One region of the Peribacillus sp. NPDC096379 genome, then DNA from elsewhere that is predicted to be linked to it. Evidence: riboswitches for the same ligand, from Rfam matches in the RefSeq annotation. Region 1 holds a riboswitch; each other region holds the start of a gene.
What was found. A riboswitch is a leader RNA that binds a small molecule or an ion and turns the genes downstream of it on or off. The one in region 1 is predicted to bind S-adenosylmethionine.
Positions count from the first base shown of each region.

Region 1 (6,335 bases):
TTATTGTATTTTTCAAGTTGAATCTGAATAAGAACACATGCAAATAGTATACAAATTTAAGCAGAAAAAACTATGGAATGTTCAAACCGTAGTTTTTTCTGCTTATAGAAAAGGTATGAAAATGTTGATGGTTATTGGATACTATTTAGTCTACAGCTTTGGAGTTTGAATTGGATCCCAAGTTCCATAAGCTAAATAGAATCGTGAATAAACCAAGAATCACGCTTGACCAAACCGCTTCATTTGCTATTGAGTAGATATATGGGAAAATGACAAACCAGACGCCCGTAATTACTGAAACCCAGTTTTGCCACGAATTCCAACCAGGTTTGTCATACCCCCACCATGCTGCGATAATCTGAATGATTCCGAAAACTACACTTAACCACAAAGCTCCTGTTTGATCTGAAAAATCAAAAACCCAAGGTGCGATAATAAACCAGACACCGATTAATGCATTTAAGGTACTTCTTGTTTTCATAATTACCCCTCCTTAAAGTTTAGGAAATCTCTAAAGATTTCCTTGTTGAATTATATGTTTAGAAATAATAAAAATTAACTAAAAATAAAAATTAACTAAAAATGAGATTATATATTCAATTATTAATAAAAGGAAAAAGAGGGGAGTTTATCTCGATGTTTTGTTTGTAGGGGGAGGCCTAGGAATGATGATCGTCCTTCTTTTGCTTATGCTAATTAATTGGAAATGAATAAAGCCTACTAACTAGCCTAGAACAAAATTAAGAACTTACTTGGTGTATGCATTCAACTAATCGGAATGGGATTTTGGTATATCCTTGTTGAAATTGTGGTGGTGGAATTGAAAGACTAAACACGCTTAGATTTATAAATCCAAGCGTGTTTAGTCTTTCAATTTTATCCCGCATTAACGGGCAGTAAGACCCCCACCTCAAGGCTTAGAGGGAATCGAAGAAGCGTATAGGTGGGGGACAACTGCCCGTAAAAGCCCGATTGGTGAGATACAGTGAAATTTACCGCTGTGTTCTTTCAGCGGTTTAGTTGAGCCCACAGGATTGTGGGTCACACAGACGTTGATTAGTCTGTGATTCATTGAATCGGGTTCGTAGTGTCGCTTTATCGAAGATTTAGCAACACTAGAACGGGACTAACAATCAGTGGGGATGAAGAAAACCCCCACTGATTGAAGTTTCACTTTATATCAAAGTCAAATAGTCGGCCCGCCAAGATTCTTGATCGTATCAGAAACGTTGGAGAATTTTTTGAAATTGACTTTGAATTTCTCGGCAAGTTCGGTTGCTTTTTCTGTGTAGGCTGCTTGGTTTGACCAAGTTTTAATTGGTTGAAGGACTTCGTCTGGAACCCCTGATATATGAAGGGGGATTTCAAGACCGAAGATATCGTCGTGAACGGTTTCGATGTGATTCAATTCGCCTTCAAGGGCAGCTTGAATCATCGCGCGCGTGTAAGCGAGCTTCATTCGGCTTCCTGTCCCATATTCTCCGCCTGTCCATCCTGTGTTTACTAGGAAGACTCTAGAGTTGTTCTCATCGATTTTTTTGCCGAGCATTTCGGCATAGTGTGTCGCTGGTAATGGTAGGAATGGCGATCCGAAGCATGTTGAGAATGTTGCTTCTGGTGTTGTAACACCCCGTTCTGTTCCAGCCAATTTACTTGTGTAGCCACTTAAGAAATGGTACATGGCTTGTTCTTTCGAAAGCTTCGAGATTGGAGGCAACACGCCAGAGGCATCTGCCGTTAAGAAAATGATAGTATTCGGGTGACCAGCAACACTCGGATTAACGATATTACCGATTCCTTGTAGCTGGTAAGCGGCACGTGTATTTTCCGTTAATGTAGCATCGTCATAATCAGCTACACGTGTGTCTGGATTCACAACTACATTTTCCAACACAGCACCAAAGCGAATGGCGTCGAAAATTTGCGGTTCTTTTTCGCGTGAAAGATTGATGGTTTTGGCATAACAACCGCCTTCGACGTTGAAAACGCCGCTAGACGACCAGCCGTGCTCGTCGTCACCAATTAATTTCCGGCTTGGGTCAGCGGATAAAGTGGTTTTACCTGTCCCAGACAAACCAAAGAACAAAGCAACATCACCCTCTCTGCCGACGTTTGCTGAACAGTGCATCGGAAGAACTCCTGCTTCGGGGAGCACGTAATTCATGACGGAGAAAATCGATTTCTTCATTTCTCCAGCATATTCAGTTCCACCGATTAATACGGTACGTCGTTCAAATGAAATGATGATGAACGTTTCTGATTTCGTTCCATCTACTGCAGGGTCCGCTTTGAAGTTAGGAGCGGAAATGACCGTAAATTCTGCTTGGTGACCGAGTAAATCTTCATCAGTCGGACGCACAAACAATTGATGGGCGAACAAGTTGTGCCAAGCATACTCGTTGATAACCTGAATGGGAAGTCGGTGCTGTACATCTGCACCAGCAAATCCTTTGAATACAAAAATCTCTTCTTTTTGTTTTAGATAGTTTATTACTTTATTGTAAAGGTTTGCAAAAGTATCTTCAGAAATAGGTTGATTCACCGGACTCCAGTCGATTTTGTCTTTGAACACTAATTCTTCCACTATATATTTATCTTTAGGAGAGCGTCCTGTATATTTGCCTGTTTCTGCACGAACTGCGCCCGTTGATGTAAGAACTCCTTCATTTCGTTTAAGAACTTTCTCAACTAATTGAGGAACAGAAAGCTGTACGTTTACATTTGATCCAGCTAATAATTGATGTAACTCATTTGAAATGCCCACAGTATTCATATATGAGATACCTTCCTTCACCCTTATTTATAGAAATAGTATAACACATTGACTTTATTAGTCTATACTAATTATAGTATTTAACACATTTTTTTCTGAAATAGGTATTTTATTCAAGAGATAGACGATATTCATAGAATCAATCAACCTATAATGAAACTATTATTAAGGAAAAAAATCTTGACACTATTCCTTGTAGTACGTTATTATTTTAAATTGTACGGATTCTCTTATCCCGAGTTGGTGGAGGGACAGGCCCTAAGAAACCCAGCAACCTGCCGAAGTGTAGAAAGTTTGCGAAAGATTGATTGCAGATAAAAGTAATTGTCTTTTAATAATTTTGGCGTTGGTGCTAACCTGAGCAAGGTAAAAAACCCTTGAACGATAAGAGTGAAAGGATAGATTCAGTCAATAAACCTTTCCTCAATGACGGGGAAGGTTTTTATGTTTTTCGGGAACACTGATGAACAACGCTGAGAAGATCTGCATCTATTATAGAAACCGATAAGGGAACGAGCTCCGTCAAAACAAAAAAGGTGGATGAGATGGATGGGGTAAAAGCCTCCGTTTGCGTACCTAACACATAATTTCAATAATTAGGAGGAATTAAGATGTCAACAAAACGTCGTCTTTTTACTTCTGAGTCTGTTACAGAAGGCCATCCGGATAAGATTTGTGATCAGATTTCAGATTCAATTTTAGATGCTATCCTGGAAAAGGATGCAAACGCGCGTGTTGCGTGTGAAACTTCGGTAACTACTGGTCTTGTACTAGTAGCTGGTGAAATCACAACTTCCGCATATGTAGACATTCCGCGTATTGTTCGCGATACTATTGCTGGGATTGGCTACACTCGTGCGAAATTCGGCTTTGATGCTGAGACATGCGCTGTTTTAAGTTCAATTGATGAGCAATCAGCAGATATCGCTTTAGGTGTTGATCAAGCACTTGAATCGCGTGAAGGTACGATGAGCGATGCTGAAATCGAAGCAATCGGTGCAGGGGACCAAGGTTTAATGTTCGGATTTGCTTGTAATGAAACAGAAGAGCTTATGCCACTTCCGATTTCATTGGCGCATAAACTTTCCCACCGTTTGACTGCTGTTCGTAAAGACGGCACATTAGCTTACTTGCGCCCAGATGGAAAAACGCAAGTAACGATCGAATATGATGAGAACAATCAACCGGCTCGTGTTGATACAATTGTTATCTCTACACAGCATGACGAAGACACTACGCTAGAGCAAATTCAAGCTGACCTGAAAGAACACGTGATTAAAGCGGTTGTTCCAGCTGACTTGATCGATGCTGAAACAAAGTACTTCATTAATCCAACAGGCCGCTTCGTTATTGGTGGACCTCAAGGAGATGCGGGTCTTACAGGACGTAAGATTATCGTTGACACATACGGCGGTTACGCTCGTCACGGTGGTGGCGCATTCTCAGGTAAGGATGCAACGAAGGTGGACCGCTCTGCAGCCTATGCCGCTCGTTATGTTGCGAAAAACATCGTAGCAGCTGGTCTTGCTGATAAAGCAGAAGTTCAATTGGCTTATGCAATCGGTGTAGCGAAACCAGTGTCAATTGCGATCGATACATTCGGAACAGGAACAGTATCTGAAGATGTATTAGTAGACTTAGTTCGTGCTAACTTCGACCTTCGTCCTGCTGGTATTATCAAAATGCTTGACCTGCGCCGCCCAATTTACAAGCAAACGGCAGCATACGGACATTTCGGCCGTACAGACGTTGATCTTCCTTGGGAACGTACAGATAAAGCAGCAACATTGAAAGAACAAGCTCAATAATAGTAAAAAGAGGAATCCACATTGTGGATTTCTTTTTTTGTGTGGGAAATCTGAAACACAATTCCTGAGATTGGTGGGTAAATCAGGAGAAGCGGTGAGTAAATGGGAAGGAGAACCTCGAGAGCTGTTGGACCATAGACTAATTCTAGAGAAGTAACTTTGCTTGGATATGAATATAAAATAAAAACGACTCCAGTGCTTAGAGTCGTTGAAATAAGATTTTTTATCCCGCATTAACGGGCAGTAAAACCCTGACCTCAAGGCTTAGAGGAGTCGAGGAAGCGTAGGTGGGGGATAACTGCCCGTAAAAGCCCGATTGGTGAGATACAGTGAAACTTACCGCTATGCTCTTCAGCGGTTTAGTTGAACCAATCGGGTTCGTACTGTCGTTTGATCGAAGCGAAAGCGAAGATCTAGCGACAGTAGAACGGGACTAACAATCAGTGGGGGATGAAGACCCCCTCACTGATTGAAGTTTCACTTTATTCTTCAATCCGCTTCTCATTCTTGTAGTACCGTCCTTTTTCAGCATATTCACGGACGATGCGTTTCATGTCTTCCCGATCTGCATCGTTCAGCTCACGGACGACTTTGGCGGGACGTCCGAAAGCGAGTGTATTTGGTGGAATCACTTTCCCTTGGGGCACGAGACTACCAGCACCGATGAAAGCTCCTTCGCCGATTTCCGCTTCATCTAGAATAATTGATCCCATCCCAATGAGTGCTCCTTTGTGGATTTTGCAGCTATGTAGCGTGACTTGATGACCGACTGTGACTTCATCTTCAATGATAAGCGGGTTGTTCGGGCTTTGGTGAAGAACGCTGTTGTCTTGAATATTTACTTTGTTTCCAATGATCGTTGGCGCTACGTCGCCGCGAATCACAGAATTGAACCAGATGGTTGACTCTTCACCGATTTTTACATCGCCCGTTACAACAGCGTTATCGGCGAGGTAGGCACTGGCTGATATTTCCGGCTTTTTTCCTTTATAAGCGTAAAGAATCATCTTTGAACCATATCCTTTCCGTTTAGATGTTTTTTAGGTATTATTTTTACTATACAATAATATGCGATATTTCGTTATAATAAGGTTCAATGATCATGCCAGAAGACTTGATAATTGTTCGTACATTTAATTTAAGATGAAGGTATGATAGTCTGTTGATCCGGGATAAAATAAAGAATAGCAAAGTGTGAATGAAGATTTAGCAACTAGAGATATAGTAGGAGGAGATTTTCATATGTGGAAATGGGAGGCAGACGTTACCCCAAAAGGAGTCATCGTCATCGTTCATGGTGCCATGGAGCATCACGGGCGTTATAAATGGCTATCGCAAATGTGGCGGTCCGCCGGTTACCATGTGATTATGGGAGATCTTCCAGGACAGGGTATGACAACCCGTGCATTTAGAGGACATATTGAATCCTTTGATCAATATTTAATAGAAGTAAAAAGCTGGATTGAGGAAGCGTATCAATATTCACTGCCTGTTTTTTTACTCGGACATAGTATGGGCGGATTAATCGCGATTAGATTACTTCAGCAGGATGAAGTGGATTTGGCGGGGGTCATTCTTTCTTCCCCTTGTTTAGGTTTAGTTAAACACCCATCCAAGCTAATGACTGCAATTTCGTTAGGGTTGAATGTTACGTATCCGACCTTCCGAGTGGAATCTGGCTTATCACCTGAGCTTGCCACTAGAAATGAGGAAGTAAGGGAGTCAGACTTAAACGATTCGTTATACGTGACGAA
Region 1 covers NZ_JBIWFD010000001.1:58,509-64,843, forward strand. Annotated here, with positions in the region: gene ACIQZI_RS00365 (SPW repeat protein) at 146-481, opposite strand; gene pckA (phosphoenolpyruvate carboxykinase (ATP)) at 1,187-2,773, opposite strand; SAM riboswitch class I at 3,001-3,164, shown strand; gene metK (methionine adenosyltransferase) at 3,385-4,581, shown strand; gene ACIQZI_RS00380 (gamma carbonic anhydrase) at 5,064-5,585, opposite strand; gene ACIQZI_RS00385 (alpha/beta hydrolase) at 5,824-6,335, shown strand, end outside.

Region 2 (6,335 bases), on a different contig from region 1:
CTTCTAAATTTGATGTTAGTTTACAAGCAGAAGACAGTATCTCTTTTCATTTTAAAGATGGAGAAGTGTATTTACATAAGCTGTTGCATGATCATCAAGTTCATTATCTTTCGAAACTAACCAAAGAGAGCATGTTTTCAATAATAAGTGAATTTTTTGCTTTCAATTCACTAAAAGCAGAGTGCGAAGTGCTTTTTACGTTGAAAAGTGAAGAATTTGACGAGTTGTTAGAAGATGTAAGTCAAATTAATACTCCTTCCGGAATAAACATTCAGAAATGGGTAAAGAAATCAGATAATCCGAATATGGTAGAGCTACTAGATGATCTATCAAGAAGAAACGGTAAAATGGATAGTATACTTAGTCTTCAATATGACTCCAATAATAACCCAGAGTTCATTGATCTTTCCTTTATTATTCCAGGAAAGACGGAATTTTGGGTAGTGACTAGGAACCAAAATTTAGATCTATGTTTTCAAAGAGCAAATGAGTCAACCATAAACAATCTATTGCTGAATAACAAAACAATCTCAGCCTGAGGAGGTGCGTCTTTTGCTCAATGTAAAGAAGAAAAATGAACTGATTCAGGTAAAGGGCTCAAAGTTCATGTATGTATGGATGGCAGTATTTTATTTAGGAGGTCTAATAAGCTGTTTGATATTGATCATTGATGGCTTTAAATTCAATTCAACTTATTCGTTGATTTATATTTTGGGCGGCATCATGCTCGCTCCTGTTTTTCTGTATTTAACACTCTGGTCACTGCCTGCTTTTAATCCGGGAAAAATTCTATTAACGATAATTCTAGGGGAAAATGGGAAGGTATTTTCTAAAAAGGGAACGGTTTTTATTAACAATATTCGAAGTACTGATTTGGTGAGAAATCCTATCAATTTAATAAATTATATTGTTATTGAAACCTTTGATGAAAAAAGAATAAAGATTCCTACATATAATCTTCTTAGTGACCTGGATTATCAGGTAATGGTTGATCAATATCTTTTTCCTTATATGACAGAAAACGCGAGAAAAGTTTGGGATCGTAAAATCGATTTAAATATTTTGCTTAAGGAAGTAAGGTATGAACGGCAGGAACAGAAAATCGAATAGCTTTTTGATTACATTGCGATTTATTACCAGTTGTGAAATTTTCCAATCGTTTAAAAGTGTGCTAGCGTAAAAAAAACAAAAGGGATAAAGAATTTTTTTCTTCATAGAAAAGCTTTTTATCCTTTTTAAACGATTAGAGTTTTACCTAGATAGTTACATTACATAAAAAATTTTCTTTAATGAATATGAAAAATCTCTTTTTAAATGCCAATTACTTTGCTTAAAGTGACTAAGGATCTTAGTAATTTCTTAAAGACAATCTTTTATCCACGTTAAACATGCATAATTAAGTATCGGAAAAATCTGACATTAAATACTTGACAAGAACTTGAACATTTTATATATTGAATGTAATAATTATTCTTAGTAATCCGATGTGTTTTAAAATTTCATACATGTAGAATCTTATCAAGAGAGATGGAGGAACTGGTCCAATGAAATCTCGGCAAAAGGCTCTTTATGAGTACTGTGCCAATTCCAGCGAACGAATGGTTCGAAAGATAAGAGGAGGCAATGGTAGCTTGTTTGTGTACATTTCACTCTTCTTATCACTTTAATAAGGAGAGTTTTTTTGTATTTACAATTGAGATAGGGGATGTGTAGATGATTAACAATCAGGATGCACCATTTGAATTTGACACTATTTTGCTTGGTAAAAGGAAGGAAGGTATTACTGAATCTCTTTGTGGGAGAGTGGTACATGGTAGGAAAATGGGACGGCAATTAGGTTTTCCTACAGCCAATGTAGATGCAGATGCTGTCTTGTTAGCAAATGGAGTATATGGCGTACATGTGGTTGTAAAAGGAAAGCAATATCGGGGCATTATGAATGTTGGTGTTAAACCAACATTTGGATCAACCTTGAAAAAAACATTTGAAGTTCATCTTCTCGACTTCTCCGATGACCTATATGGAGAGTTCATAGAGTGTCAACTTCTGTTTAAAGTGAGGGAAGAACAAAAGTTTGCTTCCATTGATTTATTAAAAAAACAAATTACGGAGGACATCTATCGTGCAATCGAGAAATTTAAACAATTTGAGGATCTTTTTAAGGACGGAGAAAGGAAAACCCTTAGGAAAAAGCAAATATCTGAATCTGCCTGATTTACAATTCTTTAATTGGTGCCATTTACAGTATGGGGTAAACAAAGGAATTTATAATACGATTGATAATTGGTTTTACGAGTATGGCATTGTTAATATTCTCTCACGCAGAATTTATCTATTGTCCTTTTTGGAATTTGCCAAAGAGGTAGAATCGGAGCAGAAGCAAGATAAAGTAATTCGATTTGGAAATGGTGGACTTGTAAAAAAACTACACGAATTTCTAGTCGTTTATAAAATGGAGTCGAAAGGAGGACTTTAAAATTTGGATTTAAAGCTGAAAAGATACAGGTGTTCGGGGGGAAGCATCCTATAGATTAAAGCTAGTCTAATGACGGGAAGGCCCCGAACCCAACCCCAATCTGTATTCATCTTTAATTTTGCAAGCCAAATTCATTAATAAGCTCAACTGCATTGATTAATTATTGATCTATTTCTTCTCATGAACAGCAAGAATATTTCGTTCTTATCAAGCCTTAGCAGGGGAGAAAGCTATAATGAGCGCTTAATTAGGTCAAACCGATGAATTCCGCTCATTATAGCTCACAATATAGTTGTGTTTTGCTGTATTATAGTACCCTTCACTGTATTCTTTAATATTCCCTTCTTCATCATGAGAAAGTCGAATTCGTTTTAAAGCTACAGTGTCTTTTTCCAATTTCAATGATTCACATATGTGACTAGGCACGATAGCAACAGCGAACTCATCCCTAAATGTTTCAAGTTTAATATTGTTTTCTTCCATAAAACGATATAAAGAGCTAATCTGAACATCGTTTAATTCTTCATCGCTTATGTCCAGTAAAATATAGTGGGAGAAGTGAATATACGGTTCACCATCCAAAAGGTACATTCGCTCGATTTGAAGGCAATTTTCACCAAATAGAGGATAGAGTGAAGATTCAGTAGATAATTGAATCCTTTTTATACTTAACACTTTTTTGATAATTTGGTGACCTTCCTCTACTAATAACTCTGTAAAGTGCTTGCCTTTTGCAAGTTTCGCATTCGAAACATTTGTGATGACCTTCGTTCCTTTACCGCTTTTCTTTTCAATCAAGCCTTCTTGAACAAGCTCTTTAATTGCATTACGTACAGTAATTTTACTCACATTAAATTCTTCTTCTAGTAGAGGCTCAGAGGGAATATAAGTATTAACTGCGTATACACCATGTAAAATACGATCTCTCAATATATCCTTGATTTGTAAATACAAAGGTCCTTTTTTTCTATTCACTCTCGTTCCATGTCTCCTATCATTTTCCCGGTATGAAATTTTACTTTATCTCTTGATATCTTCAATTGTTCCCATAATGGATGACAATATCTCTGCCTCTGTTGACATGGGCGTATCCCCAACAATTGTGCAGGCTAACATTCCAGCCGCGGCTGCAAACTGTACGGTTTTCTTCGGTGGGAAATTAGACAATTTGCCATGCAAAATACCGCTAGTATAGGCATCACCAGCACCAATTCTATCATATATGGAAAAGGATAGATGTTCAGAGAAATGGAACATTTGATCTTTGTACATATAACCTAATAAAGAGTGGGTATTATCCCTATTAATCGTTCGATGTGTTCCTGCTATTGTTTGAATATCAAAATTTGTTGCGACTTTAGGAATTAAGTCGATAAGCTGTTCCTCTGTTGAGGTTTTCGTTGTCTCCATTCCTAAAATATTCATAGCATCTTGTTCATTCATCATGACAATATCAGATAAAGCAAGCATGTCTTCATAATGAGGTTTGGCTTTGTTGTATCCACCGTCCCATAAGGAAGGCCGGAAATTACAATCAAAACAAACGATTCCACCTTTTTCTTTCACTCTTTTAGCAAGTACTTTCATACTCTCGCGGACATTTTTCCCCATTGAGAGTGTAATGCCACAAAAGTGGACGATCTCTGCTTCTTCAGCGATTGCTTCCAGATCATAGTCCAATAATGAAGCGGTATTAAAACTGCTTTCCAATCGATTCGTATAGGTGACACGGCTGGCACGATTCCCGAAGCCATTTTCTAAAAAATACATGCCAAGGTAGTTGCCACCTCTAGAGATAAAATTTCGTGCAATTCCTAAGCGTTGCAAGTGAGCGATGGCTGCATCACCTAATGGATTAGTCGGTAATTTCGTCACAAGATAGCCATCATGACCAAGCTTTGTCATTGCTGCAGCAACGTTAACTCCCGTGCCTGAGAATGAATAGTGTAACGTGTTAGCTTGTTGCAGTAATTCGTATCCTGCCACTTGCAATCGCATCATTACTTCTCCAAATGCAACTATTTTCTTAGGCATGTTTTTGAACCAATTTTTTTGTGATGGTTAATAATGTTCGCACATCTACCTCATTTGTCTTACCAGTTTCTTTATTAATAATTGAAGAGTACACATGTGGAATAATTTTCGGTACGTTTGCCTCTAAGGCAATTTCCAGTATTTTCTCGAAATTATGTAAATCAATGCCTCCAGTTGGTTCCAAAGCAAAGCCCTCTTCACCACAAGCTTTCGCTACTGCACGGAACTCGTCTTCATGCCCTAACCCTTTCATCGGGAAGTATTTCAAAGCATTCCCACCCATATCGCGAACTAAAGCAATGGCGGCTTTGACAGGAACAATTGCCAAATCATCGGCCATAGCACTGTTAGGACCGGTAGAAATATTCACGTAGCCGACTTGACCCGTTGGTGATACAAGCGAATTGATCCAACTCTCTTTTTCTCCTAAATTAGCCCGTGTAGCAGCTACAGCCGGAAACACTTGATTAATATGACTGCCTGGATAATGTTTAGCGATCTCAGAAACTACTGCTGCCTGCCGATTATCGCCAGCGCCTAAACCAATCGAAACTGCTTCATCTATCGCTTTTCCATATGCTTTCATGTCTACCACTGCTGTATCTACAGAAGGGTAGTCTTTGGATAGAACACCAATTAAAACATGACCTTCTGCCGCCTGGAAAACTTCTATTGCATTTTCGATACTATTTGCTAGTACGTTCAAAGCTACTCGATTTCGATAAAAACGTTTGTTAATATTAGTCATTGTTCGTTTCCTCCTAAAATAGCTCGCAATCGGGCTTCAATCACGTATATATCATCACCTTGTAATGGGCGTGGATCAATATCAAAAAATCCTTGGCGAACTCCGTAATCACGGGTATAAATCGCGATTAATTCTCCATTTCTCAGCTGATCGTTTACTTCTTTCGCTGTTGTATGTGCAAGGTCTGGATCAATCAGGATTCGAGCTCTGTAGATGGCACGCCCTGCCTCATCTTGTACAATGGATACTTTTACGCCATTGATCGATTCTAGTGATGTAAGAACTTGTAAACTAGTTTTTTCTTGTTCACTATGATCTGTTTTGACGAAATACTCATCCATTGCCTGCAATAATCCAAATGTTGTTTCTTTGCCGACTTTCATGCTTCTGCCAATGCCATGTAATTGCATCTTAAGCCATTCGATATATTTCTGTTTACCAGCAACGATTCCGGAACTTGGTCCTTCAATTGCTTTTGAGCCACTGTATATAGCCAAATCAGAAACTTGGACATATTTTTTCACATCTTCTTCTGCAGCCGCATCGACAATTAATGGAATATGATTCGCTTTGGCAACTTCCCAAGCTTCTTCAACTGAAATCATATTTTTTTGCACCGTATGGTGGGATTTTACATATAAAATAGCTGCAGTATTTTCATTAATAGCATCGGCAATATGCTCTATTTTGCCTTCATTTGCATAACCGACTTCAATTAATTTTCCTCCGCCAAGGTAAACCATTGTTTCTACCGGTGCGCCGTATTGTACGTTATGACCTTTAAACATAATGATTTCATTTCTAGGGATCGATTCTTGATGGAGTTTTTCGCTTTTTCGGCGGTTTCCTTCTGTTACAATCGCGGCTATGGAAAGAGCGATACCACTTGATGCAGAGTTTACAACAACTGCTGCTTCAGATTGAAGTAACCGAGCGATATGTTGACCTGCTCTGTCGACAAGGTCCGCAATTTCAACGTAATTTTGCCCTCCTGTCTTCATGGCGTTCATTACAGTATCTGTAGGTGCGGAAACACCTAATATACTCATTCTTCCGCTTGCATTGATCACTCTTTTT
Region 2 covers NZ_JBIWFD010000003.1:624,588-630,922, reverse strand. Annotated here, with positions in the region: gene ACIQZI_RS16975 (hypothetical protein) at 1-539, shown strand, start outside; gene ACIQZI_RS16970 (DUF5381 family protein) at 553-1,110, shown strand; SAM riboswitch class I at 1,513-1,617, shown strand; gene ACIQZI_RS16965 (riboflavin kinase) at 1,714-2,214, shown strand; gene ACIQZI_RS16960 (hypothetical protein) at 2,345-2,476, shown strand; gene ACIQZI_RS16955 (GntR family transcriptional regulator) at 2,729-3,451, opposite strand; gene ACIQZI_RS16950 (sugar kinase) at 3,497-4,510, opposite strand; gene dagF (2-dehydro-3-deoxy-phosphogluconate aldolase) at 4,503-5,258, opposite strand; gene ACIQZI_RS16940 (DgaE family pyridoxal phosphate-dependent ammonia lyase) at 5,255-6,335, opposite strand, start outside.
Region 2: another riboswitch for S-adenosylmethionine. It lies ahead of ACIQZI_RS16965 (riboflavin kinase); the one in region 1 lies ahead of metK (methionine adenosyltransferase).

Region 3 (6,335 bases), on a different contig from region 1:
TCTCCAGTGTATATTATGATTTTTCACCTGGCCCTGCCACATATACGGCACCTAGTGAAAAGGTAAGTGGGGAGTTACTTTTAAAACGTCAATACATTATACGTAATGGTGTTTTAGAGGGAATGTTTGATACGGGTGAAGCAATCCGAGATGATTTGCTTCAAGAAGTTCTCGGTAAGCAGGCGGACACACAAATGAAAAGCATTGTCGCGACTATTCAAAGAGAGCAAAATATTATTATTCGTAATGAAAAGAGTCGTCTCTTACTTGTCCAAGGTGCAGCTGGGAGTGGGAAAACATCTGCGGCTATGCAAAGAATTGCCTATTTATTGTACAGATATCGTGAAGGAATGAGTGCTGAGAATATATTATTGTTTTCGCCAAATCCCCTTTTCAATAGTTATGTAGCCAATGTGTTGCCAGAGCTCGGTGAAGACAATATGCAGCAGACGACCTTTCAACAATATTTGCTTGCGATGCTCGGAGAAAATCTTGAAGTTGAAGATGTATTCGATCAACTAGAATTCGTGCTGAATAATGACGGGAATCTGAAGTATTCAACTAGATTGAATAGTATTCAATATAAATCATCACTCAATTATTTACAGGGTATAAATGAATATTTGGAAGCATTGAAGTGTGAAGGATTAGTATTCAAAAATATTAAAATCCGAGGAAAACTCCTTGTGTCAGCGATGGAAATTTCAAAGTACTTTTATGAACTAGGTAGTGAAAAATCGATTCCTAATCGTTTGCAGCTTGTTTCTGAATGGTTGTTGAAAAAAATCAAGAAGCTTGAAAAAATAGAGAGAAAAGATGCATGGGTTGAAGAAGAAATACAATACTTAGAAAAAGAAGACTATCTCAGAAGCTATCGGATCGCAAATAATCACGAAGAACATGAACGAGATTCATTTGATGAAGGAGAACGCGAGCAACGAATCCTTAGCGAGTATGTCGTGAAAAAGCGATTTAAGCCTTTGTACAAGAAAATAAAGTCTCTTGCCTTTCTTGATGTTCGTTCCATTTATAAAAAAATGTTAGAAACAGAATGGCCAGTTGCCGATTGGGAAAATATCAAAAGTTTAACAATGAATGAGCTTGATCAAGGAAGATTATTATATGAAGATGCGACACCTTTTTTATATATGAAAAAAAAATTGGAAGGTTTCGCGACCAATTCACAAATTCGGTTCCTTTTCATTGATGAGGCTCAGGATTATTCGCCATTTCAGTTTGCTTTTTTAAAGAATTTATTTCCAAAAAGTAAACTGACAGTTTTGGGTGACTTTAACCAAACAATCTATGCGCATGGAAACAATGCAGGTTTAGACATTTTGACTCTTTTGTTCGAGAAAAACGAAACTGAAAAGGTGATTTTGAATAGAAGCTATCGTTCAACGAAGGAAATTGTTACATTCACAAAAAGTCTGCTTTTGGACGGTAGCCAAATTGAACCTTTTAATCGAGAAGGAAAAAAGCCTGTCATCGTACATTGCCAAAATCAGGAGTATCTTATATCGAAGGTTTTGAAGAAAACAAAGGAATTTATAGAATCTGGGCATAAAACGATTGCGATCATTTGTAAAACACAAGCAGAAACAAGTTTTGCATATCAAGCATTAAAGGAGAAAATGAAACTTAACAGAATTGGCGTAGGGAAAACTACATTTACTGATGGAGTTATGATTATCCCTTCTTATTTGGCAAAAGGAATAGAATTTGACGCGGTCATTATTTATGATGCATCGAAGGATCAATACGGTCTGGAAAGTGAACGAAAACTGCTCTACACATCCTGTACTCGTGCTATGCATGAATTATGTATATGTTTCACTAGTGAGATAAGTCCGTTCATTAAATTGCTTCCAGAGGATCTTTATGAAAAAGAAAATAAAGACAATGGTTGATCAATTTATGGTAAAATAACGAAGTATTTATAGTTAAGAGGTTGTTCAGGAGGACTGTCATGGAGGGAAATACAAAAACGATTTCTAATCGTAGGTTACTTGGCGTTGCTGGACTCGGTTGGATGTTTGATGCAATGGACGTGGGTATGCTGTCATTTATTGTGGTGGCATTACAAGCAGAATGGGGTTTGACAACTCAACAAGTAGGGTGGATCGGTAGTATTAATTCGATAGGAATGGTATTTGGTGCCTTTCTTTTCGGAATTATGGCTGACCGTATTGGAAGGAAGAAAGTTTTTATCATTACCTTGCTGCTTTTTTCAATTGGCAGTGGCTTATCGGCTCTCGTTACATCATTGGCTTTATTTTTAGTACTTCGTTTTCTTATCGGTATGGGACTAGGTGGAGAGCTTCCGGTCGCTTCAACACTTGTTTCAGAAAGCGTACCTGCCAAAAATCGAGGAAAAGTGGTCGTTCTACTCGAAAGTTTTTGGGCATTAGGCTGGCTTATTGCTGCTTTAATTTCCTATTTCGTTATTCCGGGGTACGGGTGGAGAATCGCTTTGATTTTAAGTGCTCTCCCAGCGTTTTATGCCCTTTATTTACGCTTACATCTACCGGATTCACCGAAGTATGTCGGACTTGAAATCAAAGCTAAGCCAACGATTATGCAAAATATCAAAAGTGTGTGGGCAAGAGAACATAGAAAACAAACGCTTGTATTATGGATTCTATGGTTTTGTGTCGTGTTTTCTTATTATGGGATGTTCTTATGGCTTCCAAGTGTTATGGTGATGAAAGGATTTAGTTTAATCAAGAGCTTTGAATATGTATTGATTATGACCTTAGCTCAGCTCCCTGGATATTTTACTGCAGCATGGTTTATCGAGAGAATGGGCCGCAAGTTCGTTCTTGTCACGTATTTAACTGGAACAGCTGTAAGTGCGTATTTCTTTGGCGCGGCAGAGGGACTACCGATGCTCATCACGTCAGGTATGCTGTTGTCATTCTTTAATTTAGGAGCTTGGGGGGCACTTTATGCATATACCCCTGAGCAATATCCGACAATGATTCGTGGTACCGGCGCTGGTATGGCGGCTGCTGCTGGAAGAGTTGGGGGAGTTTTGGGACCGCTTCTCATCGGATATTTCGTTGCAGCGGGTACTGCGCTTAGTGTGATTTTTACAATTTTTACAATTGCAATTTTAATTGGAGCAATTGTCGTGTTAATTTGGGGGAAAGAAACGAAGAACACTGTTTTGCAAGATTAGCAAAATAGGACCATTGACTTTATTTGGAATAAAACGTATAATGGCATTAACATCAATTATATATCATTCTTATCCAGAGAGGTGGAGGGATTTGGCCCTGCGATACCTCGGCAACAGACTCAACTTTGAGCACTGTGCCACATCCAACAAGCGAAGGCTTGGAAGATAAGAAGAGTCGAACGGACGTAAACCTCAGCCTCTTCTTGTTTAAGAAGAGGCTTTTTATTGTTTGGATTTGTTGGTAGTAATCTCAACTGTACAGTGTGGCTATCGTTTGTCGCATTTATCCCGCATGAACGGAAAGTCAAAACCCCAACTGATTGAAGATTCACTTTATGAATAAGCACGTAGAAATGAAAATTTTAATTTACTGAAATAATGTTTGAAGTACACTTAGGAATGGTATATAAAGTTTGTTGAAGAAATTCATATTGAAATAAGCTTGTGAAATAATTGTCTAATAAATGAAGCAAGAGGTGTATAGAATGGCAAAGTTACTGCAGATGGTTGAGGAAAAAAAAGCGTTTTTAATCGAACAATTATTATCCCGTGGCGTGTATAAAACATCCGATCAAAAACATTTTTATGATGTTCCCTTGAGTATTCTAGAGAGAGAATTTGAACAAATTCAAAATAAAGAGTATTCTTCAACTAAAAATATTGTCACTTAGCAGAAGAGTAATTACCAAATATAATCTGGTAGTAATCTTAATAAAAGAGGATGTCCAAAAGAAGTCTGCCCCCGTAACTCCTACTTACACTTCATTTAAACTGTAAGTAGGAGTTACGGGGGCAGATCTTTTACTTTTGGGACATCCTTTTTGCTATTTTTGATTGAATGCTTCATTGCGCGAATGTACTATAGAATTTGTTTAGATTAAATTGAAAAAATAATATATGAGTTGTATAAAATGTGTCTAATTTGCGAATTCTAGATTAATGAAGTAAAACTTTGATTGTAAAATATTGCTTTTATTTGATGATAACTCTAGACTTATTTTACAATAAGTCAAAATAGCTGATGGAGTGTGAGGTAGTGATGAAATCTTTCGTTCAATTATCCAATGAAATTGAACAAAAGCGTGAAGAAATGATTAAACTAGCAAAGGGATTTGGACTTTCGAATAAACAAACAATTAGAGCGAGCCAAGAGCTTGACATATTAATAAATATCTTCAATATTACGCCTCTCACGGATGCGCAATATAGTGAAGAGTATTAGATGATGTTTCGAGGTAGGCTAAATAGAGAAGAAGATGTCTCGAAAGGGTAGACCCCGTACTTCAACACACAGTATTATGTGAAAATAACATGTATATAGACTGTATGTCGCAGTTTGCGGGGATGAAGATTCCTTTGGACATCCTTTGTTTGATTTTATCCTTTTTCGTGTAGCACTCTTTTTCCTAAAATGATTAAATCTCGTTCAATATCGTCTAGCAAGGCAATTTTTTGAAGATTTCCCCATCTTTCAAACCCGAATTTCTCAAATAATTTAATGCTTGGTGTATTGTGACCGAATACGAATCCGAGGATTGTAGCGATGTCTAAAGAAGGACATAGCTCAATGGCTTTCTGGATAGCAAGTCCACCAAGACCTTTCCCACGAAACGAATCGTCCAAATAGATACTTATTTCAGCAGTTGTGTTATAGGCAGGTCTCCCATAAAACGATTGAAAGCTTAGCCAACCAGCAGTCCGATCATCTATTGTTATTACATATAATGGTCTTTTATCAGGAATGTGATCATGAAACCAAGCGAGTCTTGATTGGACAGATACCGGCGAAGTGTCAGCCGTTACCATTCTCGAAGCGATGGTTGAATTGTAAATTTCCACTATTCTTGGTAGATCCTCTAATGAAGCAAGTCGAAATTGTAATGAATGATCCATGTGCAATACCCCTTATTGGTGAATGAAAAATATTTTTTTGTAAGCATATCATACTTGAACTATAAAATGAATGGTAGTGTAATATTTCTTTTTTTAGTTTGGATATATATCTAGATTATTGATAAATCGAATATCTAGTTTCTTAAAAGATCCTCTAAGAAAATGAATCCCCCAGTGTTCCGTCGTACAGAATATTTAACTTTACGTAGTTCGGGTATTTATGATAGATGTAAAGTAAAATAAGAGAGTGGAAGTGAGTATGTTCACGAGAAAATTGTTTGGTTTAAAACGAGTTTCTTTATTTTTAAATGAACGTCTTGCTACTATTTGAAAGAATTATATCGAGGAAAATGGCCACGCTTGTAAAAAGAGATTTAATTGGACAGGAGAGTTTGGATAATGGAAGAACAGAAATATTGCAGTGATTCTCTTGTGGTAAAAACAAGCCTTGTTTTACCGCCTGATACGAATAATAATGGAACGATGTTTGGTGGGAAATTAATGGCTTATATTGATGATGTAGCGGCTATTTCAGCTATGCGGCATTCAAGAAGATCGGTTGTAACGGCATCAACCGATTCTGTAGACTTTCTCCATCCAATCTACGAAGGCAATGCGGTCTGTTTAGAAGCATTTGTCACTTATACAGGAAGAACATCGATGGAAGTAGTTGTCAAAGTAATTGCAGAAGATTTACTATCAGGGACCCGAAATTTATGCGTGATTTCATTTTTGACATTTGTTGCTCTTGGTGAAAACGAAAAGCCAACTCTTGTGCCTAGTATTATTCCACAGTCTGAGATGGAGATAAAACTATATGAATCAGCTGTGATTAGAGCAGAAGCGAGGAAGAAACGAAGAGTAGGTACAAAAGAAATTGCTGCTATCTTTGGGACAAACCAACTATAAAAATAAAAGCGACCTAAAAAGGTCGCTTTTGTTATGGAGAATGAATCGTTTGCCAGAAAATATCTTTCGAGTCCATAGAGTATCTCTAATAAAAGGTGCATTCATTCATCATTCTAGCGTGCATGATTAGGTTTTTAATGAGTACACAAAAGAAGAGTTTGTATTGAAGTCGTGATTTACTAGAGAATTAAAATTATGAGAATGTTCTATATTAAAGCTGTATACATAAAGATAAGAATAGGAAATTATAAAATCATAATGAAGCGTAAAAATCGCACTTTAAGAGTTTGTAAATCCAATCTAGTTTGTAATAAAGAAAGGGATTTACAAACGCTCCTCGTTGAGTAGAGCT
Region 3 covers NZ_JBIWFD010000002.1:371,680-378,014, forward strand. Annotated here, with positions in the region: gene helD (RNA polymerase recycling motor HelD) at 1-1,910, shown strand, start outside; gene ACIQZI_RS10840 (MFS transporter) at 1,970-3,181, shown strand; SAM riboswitch class I at 3,248-3,353, shown strand; gene ACIQZI_RS10845 (Fur-regulated basic protein FbpA) at 3,667-3,852, shown strand; gene ACIQZI_RS10850 (Spo0E family sporulation regulatory protein-aspartic acid phosphatase) at 4,221-4,403, shown strand; gene ACIQZI_RS10855 (GNAT family N-acetyltransferase) at 4,559-5,074, opposite strand; gene ACIQZI_RS10860 (acyl-CoA thioesterase) at 5,474-5,983, shown strand.
Region 3: another riboswitch for S-adenosylmethionine. It lies ahead of ACIQZI_RS10845 (Fur-regulated basic protein FbpA); the one in region 1 lies ahead of metK (methionine adenosyltransferase).

Region 4 (6,335 bases), 1.5 Mb from region 1:
CGGCGAAAAAATCACTTTAACACGCGGTATGTACAGTAAATTGATTGAAAATCAGGATCGAGAAAAACGGAAGGAGGCATACAAAGCCTACTATCAACCGTATCTTCAGTTACAAAATACTATCGCGAGTACTCTTTCATCATCCATTCGAAACAATACGACGATGGCGAAAACAAGGAACTACCCTTCAGCTCTTGAAAAATCATTATTTTCAGATCAGGTTCCGCCAGAGGTATATGAAAATCTTATTTCGGCGACGAAAGAGAATATTAAACCGATGTATGACTATATAAAATTGCGCAAAAAACTTCTAGGTGTAGATGAACTACGTGCGTATGATTTAAGTGTTCCGCTTGTACAAGAGGCAAAGGAAGATATTCCATATGATAAAGCGTTTGACCTTATGATAAAAGCACTGAAGCCTCTTGGCGAAGAGTATGTATCGACTCTTTTGAACTTCAAAGAAAATCGTTATTATGATGTAAGGGAAACGCCAGGCAAACGATCCGGCGCTTATAACCTAGGTTTATATGGAGTTCATCCATTCGTTTTATTAAACCATCAGGATGATTTGGACAGTTTATTTACGTTAGCACATGAATCTGGTCATGCAATGCATTCATATTACAGCTCCAAATATCAGCCGCAAATCAGTGCTGGATATTCGATCTTTGTTGCTGAAGTCGCATCAACCGTGAACGAAATCCTATTGATTCGTTACTTATTGAACACGACAACAGACTTGAATAAAAAGAAGCATCTGCTTAACCATTTTATTGACAGCTTTAAAGGAACTTTCTTTACGCAAGTCATGTTTGGGGAATTCGAAAAAATTACACACGAAAAAGCGGAAAATGATGAGCCTTTGAATGCAGAAGTCTTTAATACTGTATATGAAACGATATACCGTGCGTATAATGGGGAAGACATTGTTTTTGACGATGAAGTGAAATTCGGCTGGTCTAGAATCCCACACTTTTATCGACCGTTTTATGTGTATAAATATGCGACGGGGTACGCGTCAGCTATTGATATCGCCGACCGAATTTTATCAGGTGATGAAGGTACACTTGAACAGTATTTAACATTTTTAAAAAGTGGCAGCTCGGAATATCCGCTTGAATTGCTAAAGAAAACTGGAGTCGATCTCACTAAACCAGAGCCGATTGAAAATGCGTTGAAGATATTTAGTGGACTAGTGAAGGAATTTGGCGAATTGTTGGAAAAGTAATATTTTGAAAGAGGCTCATCTCTAAAGGTCTAATCCTTTACTGAGATAGCCTTTTTTTAAATCAATAAATCATGCTACTTTGACAAACTTTATGAAAAGCGTACTATTGTAGAAGAACATTAATTCAAAAATTTAAGGAAGATAAAATGAACTCAACGGTAAGCTATATAAAAGAATGGCAAGTAGCATTAGAAAATGAAATCCGCCATTTAAAAAAATACGGAAGTACAAAATATCACGTTATGAATGGTCATTTGATAGATCAGGTGGATGGATTTACTTATTATTTCGAAACGATTGGATCGCTGAGGATTCCAGTCGGATCATTCGTTCGACTGGAATGGGGAGGAATCAAGCAGGAAGGATTAGTGCTCTCGTCTGAAGGCAAAAGCATCATATTATCTTTTGAAAAAACACTTGGAGATTTGATTTCCGAGGCTTTTCTTTACCATGACCCATGGGAACTTCTGGAACAATTAATTGAGCGCTTAGACGAAGTGAAAAAAAGTAAGAAAAAGCGGCTTAGAGTCAAACGATTGATGGACCCTTCGATGGAGAGCAGGCATCCGATAGATCAGAATCATAGTAATGTTAAGGAGCTTTTTTTGCGCTCTAATTTTAATCCAATTACATACGTTTGGGGACCCCCGGGAACTGGAAAAACATATACATTGGCACGGATTGCAGCGAATCATTATTTTAAAGGAAAAAAACTTTTAGTTCTGTCTCACAGCAACCAAGCCGTGGATGTACTAATGGCAGAAATCGCTACATTTACAAAAAAGAAAAACCGCTTTAAAGAAGGCGATATTTTAAGGTACGGTTCGCAAACAGGAGAAAGCTTAGCGAGTCATCCTGATATCATCTCAAGTCAGTTGTTAGAAAAGCATGAACCTGATTTAGTTGAAGACAAGGAAAACCTAACTGAAGAGAAGCGGCTCTTAAAACAAGATTTATCAGGTTCATTTAGCAAGCGGGATACAGATCGATTAATTGAATTGGAAAAAAAACTTGGCAGAGTCATTGAAAAATTTCGTCGTAAAGAAATGGAGCTTGTCAAAGAAGCTAAAATCGTTGGTAGCACACTGGCAAAAACAGCAAGCGACAGCACACTTTATGAACAGGAATATGATTTAGTCATTCTTGATGAAGCGAGTATGGCTTATGTCCCACAAGTTGCATTTGCTGCATCGTTAGGCAAGAATATCATTGTCTGTGGTGATTTTAAACAATTGCCGCCAATTGCTTCAGCTCGTGATGAATCAGTGAATAAATGGTTAAAAGAAGATATTTTTCATTGTTCAGGCGTTGTGAATGTAGTGAATGAAGGGAAGCTCCATCCACATTTGTTTCTGTTAAAAGAACAACGCAGAATGCATCCAGATATTTCGGCCTTCACGAATAAACATATTTATCATTCCCGAGTTTGCGATCATGAAAGTGTACAAACGAGCCGTGCAAAAATTGCTAAGAGAAGACCATTTCCTAATCGTGCCTTAATGCTGTTAGAAACGAGTGGAACTGGTGAACATTGTATAGCGGAGCGGACATCGAGATCAAGGATGAATCTTTGGCAGCTGTTCTTGTCATTCCAACTACTTCATGAAGCGTATTCAAGCGGTGCACGATCCATCGGTTATGTAACACCGTATCGAGCTCAATCCCGTCTTATGGATCTATTATTACAAGAAGTATATGCGAAAGAGCTTGAACAAGCTGATATTATTGCAGCAACTGTTCATCGATTTCAGGGAAGTGAACGTGATGTAATGATATTTGACACAGTTGATAGTTATCCTGAAACACGTGCTGGTATGCTTTTGACTGGAAAGAATAGTGAGCGACTCATTAATGTCGCAATTACAAGAACGAAAGGGAAATTCATCCAAGTAAGCGATACGGACTATATTCGAAAAACCGTTTATAAAGGCAAAACATTACGTAAGCTTGTGGATCATCAAACAACCTTCGGACATACAGTTGCAACCAGGGACATTGGCAAGTGGATTCAAAATCATCATCCTAAGCTTCAGTGGATGCATGCGCGTAAGTTGGATGTTCTAGGTGAGGATATTAAAAAAGCATGTCACTCAATTATCTTGTCTATACCTGATAAAGGAATAGTTACAGAGGATTGGTTGAATATGCTGAATTGTAAGCAAAAACATGTTAAGATCACGCTTATTTCCATTCGTCCGCTTCCAGGTTTGGCCGTGCAAGAACAGATTGAAACAAATATTGCTTTTCCATTCGTCATCATTGATAAGCAATATCTCTGGCTAGGAATGCCGCTTGAAGCAACACGTAGACTTTCCCCACCTTATGTGGCTGCACGACTTGATTCAGTTGCGGTTGTTGAACATTTTCTTACCCAACTACCTAGCGTAGAATAGAAGAAACTATAAGGAGCATATCTCAAAAGGTCTGACCTCGCACTCTAAATCAGTATGTAGTGTATCTATCACTTATCCTATACTGTATTTAGTTGTTGCAGGGTCAGACCTTTCTTTGGGGACATCCCCCTTCTTAATTATCCTAGTATTACAATGTGTGAATAAATATTATTCACACAATTCCGATGAAAAATATATGATTTAATCTTGACAATCAGTTATTAGAATATTATGATAAAATTAACTTAATACTTCTTATCAAGAGAAGCCGAGGGAATGGCCCGATGAAGCTTCAGCAACCTCTACAACTAGTAGAAAGGTGCTAATTCCTGCAAGCATTGGCTTGTCAGATAAGAGTGACTACGCATAAAGTCCTCTTTCTATCAGGAAAGAGGACTTTATGCGTTTAATATAGATTAAACCCTTTGAATGTAGACCGTACAAAGGATCATAACTAATTTACTAAGAGAGAAGGTCAACAAATGCCCAATGTAGTGATTTTATCTGGAAGCCCTTCAGCAACATCTAGGACTGATGTAGTTTTAAAATTTGTTCAATCGTTGTTAGAAAAGGAGAATATAACGGTAAAGTATATTTCCGTTTTAGATATTTCTGCTGAGGATTTGCTTTATGCACGCTATAATAGCACGGGAATTAAACAAATAGCAAAATCAATCGAGGAAGCGGATGGGGTGATTATTGGTTCACCTGTGTACAAAGCTTCTTATACAGGTATTTTAAAATCTCTAATCGATTTATTACCAGAAAGTGCGTTTAAAGGAATTCCAGTGTTACCGCTAATGGTAGGTGGGAGTAAAGCGCATTTATTAGCAATCGATTTTGCCTTAAAACCGCTTATAACTACTTTAAAAGGAAGAGCCACTCAAGGGACTTATATTATAGATAATCAAATTGATAAAGAAAATAGTATACAGCCTATTACTGATCAAGATATTCAAACTCGACTTAATAACGATTTAGAGGAGTTTCTCCAAACTATTAAACAAACTAAACCAATAATCGCTTAAGACTACATTTAGCACCAATTTACATCATTAAAAAACGAATGGGTGGTAATGATTATGACAAAAAAAAGAATTTATTTAAATGCATTTGATATGAACTGCGCAGGGCATCAATCCCCTGGGCTTTGGACACATCCAGACGATCAATCATCTACGTACAAAGATGCAGAATACTGGACGCATCTTGCAAAAGTACTGGAAAAAGGGAGATTCGATGCCATATTCCTTGCCGATGTCCTTGGAACATATGATGTATACCAAGGTTCTCGCGATGCAGCAGTTCGTCAGGGTGCTCAAGTTCCAGTCAATGATCCCGCATTTGTTGTTCCGATCATGGCGCAAGTTACAAAGCACTTAGGATTTGGCTTAACTGCGTCGACAAGCTATGAACATCCCTATCTATTTGCTCGACGAATTTCGACATTGGATCATTTAACAAAAGGGAGAATCGGTTGGAATATCGTAACATCTTATTTAAATAGTGCTGCACGCAATCTTGGCTTAGATCAACAAATTAATCATGATAATCGTTATGATATAGCTGATGAATACTTAGATGTTGTCTATAAACTATGGGAAGCTAGTTGGGAAGATGATGCAGTCGTAGTGGATAAGGAAAAAGGGATTTATGCAGATCCAGAAAAAGTTCATGATATCGATCATGATGGTGAATTTTATAAAGTTCCAGGAGCTCACCTATGTGAACCTTCACCACAACGTACTCCTGTAATATTCCAAGCTGGGGCATCACCAAAAGGAACGAAATTTGCAGCAAAGCATGCAGAACTTGTTTTCATTGGTTCAACATCGATGGAACGTACAAAAGACACGGTTACCTCTTTTAGAGAAGAGGCAGTGAAGGCAGGTCGGAAAGCAGATGAAATCAAGATTCTTACATTGATTACGCCAATTGTTGGTGAAACTCAAGAAGAGGCTGAAGCTAAATATTTGGATTATAAAAAGCATGCCAGTTATGAGGGCTCACTTGCATTATTCGGTGGCTGGACTGGTGTGGATATGGAAGGGGTGGACCCTAAGGAAAAAATTCAATATGTAAAGAATGATGCCATCCAATCTACATTAAAATCGATGTCCGATTTTACTGTTGAAGAAGTCGCCGAATTTATTGGAGTAGGAGGCATGGGACCTGTTGTTGTTGGTTCGCCTGAACAAGTGGCAGATTCTTTAGAGGAATGGATCGATGTTACAGGAGTGGATGGTTTTAATATTGCTTATGCGGTTACACCTGGTACTTTTGAAGAATTTGTTGAATATGTGATTCCAATTTTACAAGAGCGAGGTTTAGTCAGAAAAGAATACGAAGAAGGAACTTTCCGAAACAACCTATTTGGCAGTGATTATTTGCCAGATCACCATCATGGAAGACAATATCGTAAAAGACTTTTTCCAGCAACTAGTCTGTAACTTGTTAACTAGATATATTGTTGTGGTATTATCGCCGATTCGTGCGAGTCTCTAAATCTAATTTTAGCTCCATAATGATCGAATGATAGGCAATCAAATTATTGATTGTCTATTTTTGTGGAGAACACAATCATACTAAAATATTTGAATTAAATCTCTAAGCATACTATGTGCAATTTTATGGATTCTTTTATATGATGGCTGTAAGTAACCAGATAACAAATGATTCTAGAAAGAAGTTGAATACATGTCACAATCAAA
Region 4 covers NZ_JBIWFD010000001.1:1,580,582-1,586,916, forward strand. Annotated here, with positions in the region: gene pepF (oligoendopeptidase F) at 1-1,231, shown strand, start outside; gene ACIQZI_RS07510 (AAA domain-containing protein) at 1,378-3,624, shown strand; SAM riboswitch class I at 3,877-3,981, shown strand; gene ssuE (NADPH-dependent FMN reductase) at 4,107-4,652, shown strand; gene ACIQZI_RS07520 (LLM class flavin-dependent oxidoreductase) at 4,707-6,074, shown strand; gene ACIQZI_RS07525 (LLM class flavin-dependent oxidoreductase) at 6,322-6,335, shown strand, end outside.
Region 4: another riboswitch for S-adenosylmethionine. It lies ahead of ssuE (NADPH-dependent FMN reductase); the one in region 1 lies ahead of metK (methionine adenosyltransferase).